Regions from separate parts of the Amycolatopsis sp. FU40 genome, predicted to be linked through region 1. Evidence: riboswitches for the same ligand, from Rfam matches in the RefSeq annotation. Region 1 holds a riboswitch; the other holds the start of a gene.
The links. A riboswitch is a leader RNA that binds a small molecule or an ion and turns the genes downstream of it on or off. The one in region 1 is predicted to bind thiamine pyrophosphate.
Positions count from the first base shown of each region.

Region 1 (3,399 bases):
GCGGAGGGCGAGCACCGGGTCGTCGTTGGTATAGGCGAACACCGTGAATCCGTCCGCCACCAGGCGTTCGGCTGCTTCGAGGGTTTCCAGCGGGTCGGGCAGCAGGGTGCGGTCGTCGGCGTGCACCTCAAGTTTGATCAGGTTCGTTTCCAGCGCCTCGCGGGCCAGCTGGGCGGTGAGCACGGCCTCGGCCGCCGTCCGGCAGCCCGCGGTGTTGGGCAGCAGCTCGATGTCCAAGCGCCGCAACAACTCCAGTACCCCGGAGCCGCCCTCGGCGTCGGCGCGGCGCATCGCCACGGTGGTGAGCTGGGTGCCCGACGCGACCAGCGCTCGTTCCAGCACTTCGAGATTCGCCGCGCCACCGGTGCCGATGATCAATCGCGACGACAGCTTGTGTTCGCCGATGATCAGGTCGTCCATGCTCAACCTCCTTGAACCGCGGTCAGCACTTCGAGGCTCGCGCCCTTCGGCACGACCGCTTCTTCCCATTCGCCACGCCGCACGACCTCGCCGTTGACCGCGACGGCCACGCCCCGGCGTTCCGCTCCCAGCGCGTCGAGGACCGCGGAAACGGTGCTGTCGTCGGGGAATTCCCGCCATTCGCCGTTGACCTTGATCTCCATCAGACTCGCTCCTTCTCGAGACGGGCGGGCGTCGCCGCAGCGACCTCCGGCGGCGGGGCTTCGCCGGCCAGCCACGCGACCACAGCGTCCGCAGTCGCGGGCGCCATCAGCAAACCGTTGCGGTGATGTCCTGTCGCCGCGTACACGCCTTCGCTCACTTCGCCGATGTACGGCAAAGCGTCGCGGCTCGCGGCACGCAGTCCGGCGGCGAGTTCCACCAGCTCGTACTCCGTGATGCCGGGCAGAATACGTTCCGCGCCTTCCAGCAGCTCGCGTACGCCGCGCGCGGTGACAGCCTGATCGAAACCGGCTTCGTACTGCGTCGCGCCAAGGACCAGTTCGCCGTCTTCTCGCGGTACCAGATAGATCGGCCGTCCTTCGACCATCGCGCGCACCGTGTACGGCGGAGGCGGCAGACAGCCACGACGCGGACGCAGTCGCAGAATCTCGCCCTTCAGGGGGCGTACGGCGTGCTCCAGCAACGGATGCAGCTGCCCGGTCCACGCACCTGCGGCGAGGATCACCGGACCAGACACTTCGGAGAGGCTCTCGAGCCGCTCGCGGCGGAACTCGACCCCACGCTTCGTAGCCGCTTCGCTCAGCGCGGTAAGCAGTTTCCGGTTGTCCACGGCTAAATCGCCCGGCACATGAAGGCCGCTGCGCACCGAGCCGAGTCCTGGCGCGAGCCGCTTCGCCTCGCGCCCGGTGAGCGTCTCGACGTCGCGGCCGAGCGAGCGCAGGTACCCGACGAGGATGTCGAGGTGCCCGGCGTCGGCGCTGTCGAAGCCGACGACGATCGTGCCGTGCTCGGCCAGCCCGGGATCGGTCCCTTCGGCGACTAGCTCCCGCGCGAAGCTGGGCCAGCGTCGCAGCGACGCCTCCCCCAGGCTGAGCACGGCTTCCTCGCCCGGCCACGCCTCGGTGACCGGCGCGAGCATCCCGCCGGCGAGCCAGGACGCCCCGCCGTGCACGGGATCCGGGTCGACGACCGTGACGCGCCATCCCCGGGCGGCCGCGCGCCAGGCAACGGACAGCCCGATGACGCCGCCGCCGACGACAGTGACGGTTGTGGTGCTGGTGTTCACAGTGGAATCACGCTCCCTGCGCCGGCATGACCCGGATCAGGTTCCACGGTCGGAGCGGCAGCTCCCTCTCAGCCCGTGCCTCGGGCTCCCGTGCGGACTCCCACACCGTAGCGCGCGGGTAACGTCACCGCCATGCCTGCCTTGACCGGAGACCAAATTCGCACCCGGCTAGCCGACGCGCGCCTGTACCTGTGCACCGACGCCCGCACCTCGCGAGGCGACCTCGCCGAGTTCGCCGACGCGGCCTTGGCCGGCGGCGTGGACATCGTCCAGCTACGCGACAAGACCGGCGGCGCTCCCCTGGAAGCGAAGCAGGAAATCGCCGCGCTAGAGGTCCTGGCAGAGGCCTGCGCCCGCCACGGAGCGTTGCTCTCGGTAAACGACCGAGCAGATGTGGCGCTAGCCGTAGGCGCTGACGTCCTGCATCTGGGCCAAGACGACATCCCGGTTTCGCTGGCCCGCCGGGTCCTGGGCGACGACGTCGTGATCGGCCGATCCACCCATTCGGAGGAGCAGGCCAGCGCAGCCGCCACCGAGGCTGGCGTGAACTACTTCTGCACCGGCCCCTGCTGGCCCACTCCGACCAAGCCGGGCAGGTTCGCACCTGGGTTGGAGTTGGTTCGGGCCACTGCGGCAAGTGGCACGCAGCGCCCCTGGTTCGCCATCGGCGGCATCGACGAGACCCGGCTGCCCGAGGTACTGGACGCGGGCGCGACCCGCATCGTCGTTGTCCGGGCTATCACCGAGGCCGAAGACCCGAAAGCCGCCGCGCAGACCCTGCGAGCCCAGCTGCGGTAAAGCCCGCTGGCGCCAGGCGGCGGGCTACTCGTTCGCGTTCGAGGGGACCGCGGGAGCGGTAGGCGTCTGGCTGGTGCTGGGCGCCTGCGAACTAGTCGACGGCTTCGAGGACGAAGACGGAGGCTGAGTCTGCTGAGTCGCCTGCGAAGACGCCGGAGCACTAGGCACCGTGGTCGGCGATGACGTCGGATTACCCGACCGGGACTCCCCGCTCGGCGGCACCTGCGGCTGGGTGCTCGGCGTGTTGTCCGGGTGATCGTCCTGGTGCTGGCTCGTGTCCGGCTGCCGGGGAATCAACCCAGTGGACACATTCCCCTTAGTCGTCCAGTCCAGCCCCAGCAGCACAACCAACGCAACCACGAACGCCACCGCACTGGACGCGATGATCAACGGCCACCGCATCTTCCGAAGCTTCTCGCCCAGGCTGTCGGAAGCATCCGGCCCAGTAGGACGCAACCGAACCGTAGGCATGTTCGCCACATCAGCGTCGACATGCACCGTCGCCCCGTCCCCGGAAGCGGACTCCCGCACCGCCTCCACCGGCACCAGCGCGCCTCGGCTGCGCCGAGCAGCCGTCTCCATAGCCTTCCGGGCGGCATCGCGAGTGCGCTGCAAAGACCGCAGGTACAACTCGCCGCCGACGGTGCTGACCACACTGGCCACCCCGGCGCCGATGACTGTTCCCGCGACCCCCAGCGTCGAACCCAGCAACGCGGCGGTGACCGCCGCGAGCGCCGCGGCGAGCACCGAGGTCATGCGGAGTTTCTTCTTGTCCTCCGCGGTTTCCTTCTGCTCCTCGCTCATGATTCCGATCTGATCGTTTCCCAGCCGTTGTTCCCTGTTTCTTCAACGGTTAAGTCGCCTGAGGTGCTCCCTTCGTTGCCCCGGCGTGA
Region 1 covers NZ_CP091381.1:6,869,550-6,872,948, forward strand. The annotation lists gene L3Q65_RS32220 (thiazole synthase) at 1-420, opposite strand, end outside; gene thiS (sulfur carrier protein ThiS) at 423-623, opposite strand; gene thiO (glycine oxidase ThiO) at 623-1,708, opposite strand; TPP riboswitch at 1,705-1,810, opposite strand; gene thiE (thiamine phosphate synthase) at 1,841-2,506, shown strand; gene L3Q65_RS32240 (hypothetical protein) at 2,531-3,310, opposite strand.

Region 2 (3,399 bases), 590 kb from region 1:
AGACGCCCAGCGGGAGCATCAACGCGACGTCCATGGTCTCGCCCATCCCGCGCGCGAGCAGTCCGGGCGAACGGCGAAGCGCCACCAGCACGACGCTGGCGATCAGACCGACGGCCATCGCCAGCAGCGTCGCGTCAGTGGCCGCAGCGAGCGAGTTCTGTGCTGCGATCCAGCCTGACACCTGCAACGCGTCGTTCTGCCCGACGGTGTTCAGCGCCCGGTATCCGGCGAGGCTCCATCCGTCCGAGCTCGATACTGATTCGACGAGCAGCGAGACGATCGGCGTCAGCAGCAAACCGAGCACCACGACCGCGGCACCGACCGTCCACCACTCCCCGCCGCGCGGCCGACGCGCGGTGACCTGCGCGGACCGCAGCTTCACCGCGTTCTCCCGCTTCCGGCGCGCCATCGCCCCGAGCACCAGCGCCGCGACCACGGCCGCGAACTGGATCAGCGACAGCGCGGCCGCGCCGGAGAGGTCCAGCAGGTCGACCGTCCGCAGGTAAATCTCGGTCTCGAGCGTCCGGTAGCTCCCGCCGCCGAGGATCAGCACCACACCGAAACTGGTGGCGCAGAACAGAAACACCACCGCGGCAGCGGATGCGACAGCCGGGCCGAGCGCGGGCAGCGTCACCGATCGGAACGCTCGCCACGGCGACGCTCCGAGCGCCCGCGCGGCCTCGGTCGCTCGCGGATCGAGGTGCGCCCACAGGCCAGCAACCGTGCGCGCGACGACGGCGACGTTGAAGAAAGCGTTGGCCAAGACGAGCGGCAGCACGCCGCCGTCCGGCCAGATCGCCCGGAAAGCCAAGCCGACGACGACCGTCGGCAGTACGAACGGGACCAGCACGATCGTCCGCGCGAGCCCGACCCCGGGCAACCGCACCCTCGCCAGCAGGTACGCCACCGGCAGCCCGGCGAGCACCGCGACCACGGTCGACGCGGCCGCGCTGGCCAGCGTGAACCCGGCGAGCCGCCACGTCCGCGGGTCGCCGAGCACGGTGTCGACGCCGCCCGCGGAGAACCCCCGGCCGACGATCGCGACGACCGGCCAGGCGAAGAACACCACCAGGAACGCGACCGGCAGCAGGCCGAGCAGCGTGAGCCCGATAGTGCGCGCGGGGATCACGCGCCCATGAGCGAGCGCCATTCCCCGATCCACTTCTCCCGGCCTGCCTGCACCTTGTCCGCGGGCATCGTGGCCGGTGCCTGCGGCAGCGGAGCCGCGGTGGCCCAGCCAGCGGGCAGTTCGACGCCCTGGCGCGCCGGGTAGACGTACATGTTCGCCGCGACCGTCGTCTGGAACTGCTGTGACAAGAGGAAGTCGACGACCTTCTGCGCCTGCGGGATCTGCTTGCCGTTGGTGAGCACGCCCGCGTACTCGACCTGGCGGAAACAGGTGTCGAGCAGCGCCTTGGTACGCGGCTTGCCGTCCTCGCCGAGCTCGGCGGCCGGCGACGAGGCGTAGGACACGACGATCGGCCGCGGCCCCTTGCCCGACGAGCCGGAGAAGTCCTTGGTGTAGGCCTCCTCCCAGCCGCTGACGGTCTTGAGGCCGTTGTCCTTCAGCTTCTGCCAGTAGCCCTGCCAGCCGTTCTCGCCGTACTTCGCGACCGTGCCGAGCAGGAAGGCCAGCCCCGGCGACGCGGTAGCTGGGCTCTCCGCGACGGTCAGGTCCTTGTACTTGGGGTCGGCGAGGTCGTCGTAGCTCTTCGGCTCCGGAAGGCCCTTGCTCGCGAAGTACGCCGGGTCGATGTTCACGCAGACGTCGCCGAGGTCGACCGCCGCCAGCCGGTGCTGCGGGTCGACGGAGTAGCGCTGCGGGCCGCGGTCGGCCTCCGGGCTGGTGTAGGGCTGAAAGACGCCCTCGCTGAGCGCACGCGACGCGAAGGTGTTGTCGACGCCGTACGCGACGTCGCCGATCGGGCTGCCCTTGGTGAGCACGAGCTTGTTGGTGAGCGCGCCGGCGTCGCCGGACTTGAGGATCTTGAGCTTGATCCCGGACTGGCGCTGGAAGGCGTCGAGCACGTCCTGCGGTGCGGCGAACGAATCGTGCGTGACCAGCGTGACGGTGGGCGTCTGCTGATCCTGGCTCGCGGACGAGCCGCCCGAGTCGCCGCTGGACAGCGAGCAGGCGCTGGCGAGCATCGAGACTCCGGCGAGGCCTGCCACCGTGCGGACGGTCCGCGACATCATTCTTCCCCTCCTGCACTGCGCCGGATGAGGGAGAGCGATACGGCCTCCCTACGCCGGCATGATCCGGATCCAGGTGCGAACGGTCGCGGGTTGACAGCCCGCCTCTCAGCCCGGCGTACCGGACTCCCGTGGCAATGCCGCAGCGTAGCCGACACCATGGAGTGATGACGCAGCTATTGAACGACTCAGCGGTGGAGCAGGCCCTCGGCACCGTCCCGGAGTGGCAGCGCGAGGACGCCGTCATCGTGCGGACGACCGAACTCCCGTCCTTCCCGGCGGCGATCGAGGTGGTGGACCGGGTGGCCGAACTCGCCGAGGAAGCCGACCACCATCCGGACATCGACATCCGCTGGCGCACCCTGACCTTCCGCCTCAGCACCCACTATCTCGGCGGGCTCACCGAACGCGATTTCGCGCTGGCCCGCCAGATCGACGAGGTCCTCGCGGCTCGCTGACCAGGTGTGATGTCGGCAACCCTGGCAACATGCACGGCCCCTTCGCGCGTCTTCCGGAGAGACGCTCAGGAAGGAGGCCTCATGGTTCAGGCACTCGTGGTGGGAATGGGTTCGTTCGGCCTCATGGTGGCCGCCGCGGGAGGTGTGCTGTGGCACACCGCGCGCAATCGACGTGACCTTGATCACAAGCGGTAACAGTGAGCTAGATCAAGGCGCTATCCCAGCGGTAATCATCGGCACTCGCCCCGCTAGGACCCGCCATGAACAGCACATCCGCCCAGCTCACCGCCGCACAGCGCACGTGGGTCGCGGTGTTCTCGACCGCTGTCGTCCTCTTGTCGATGGTGGTGCTCGGCCTGCTCGGCTGAGCGTCACGGCAGCGGTCAACCGATCCGGAACCGCTCCCGGTATTCGTTAGGCGTCGTGTTCAGCGTCCGCCGGAAAGACCGGTTCAACGTCGACACCGTGCCGAATCCGCACGCCCCGGCGATCCGCGACAACGTCTCGTCGGTCGTCTCCAGGCGATGCCGCGCGGCCTCGACGCGCGCGTGCTCGACGTAGGCGGCAGGGGTCATGCCCAACTCCGCCTTGAACACGCGCGTGATCTGCCGATCCGTCACGTGCGCGTGCGCGGCGAGATCGGACACCGTCAGCGGGTTCGCCAGGTGAGCGGCGATGTACTGCCGCAGCTCGTCGACCCGCCGGGTCGCGGACGCGGGCTCCAACGACACGCTGAACTGGCTCTGCC
Region 2 covers NZ_CP091381.1:6,275,798-6,279,196, forward strand. The annotation lists gene L3Q65_RS29350 (iron ABC transporter permease) at 1-1,150, opposite strand, end outside; gene L3Q65_RS29355 (thiamine ABC transporter substrate binding subunit) at 1,126-2,193, opposite strand; TPP riboswitch at 2,225-2,336, opposite strand; gene L3Q65_RS29360 (4a-hydroxytetrahydrobiopterin dehydratase) at 2,361-2,651, shown strand; gene L3Q65_RS29365 (GlxA family transcriptional regulator) at 3,035-3,399, opposite strand, start outside.
Region 2: it holds a riboswitch for thiamine pyrophosphate, as region 1 does, so the genes downstream of both, L3Q65_RS29355 (thiamine ABC transporter substrate binding subunit) here and thiO (glycine oxidase ThiO) in region 1, are expected to answer to the same signal.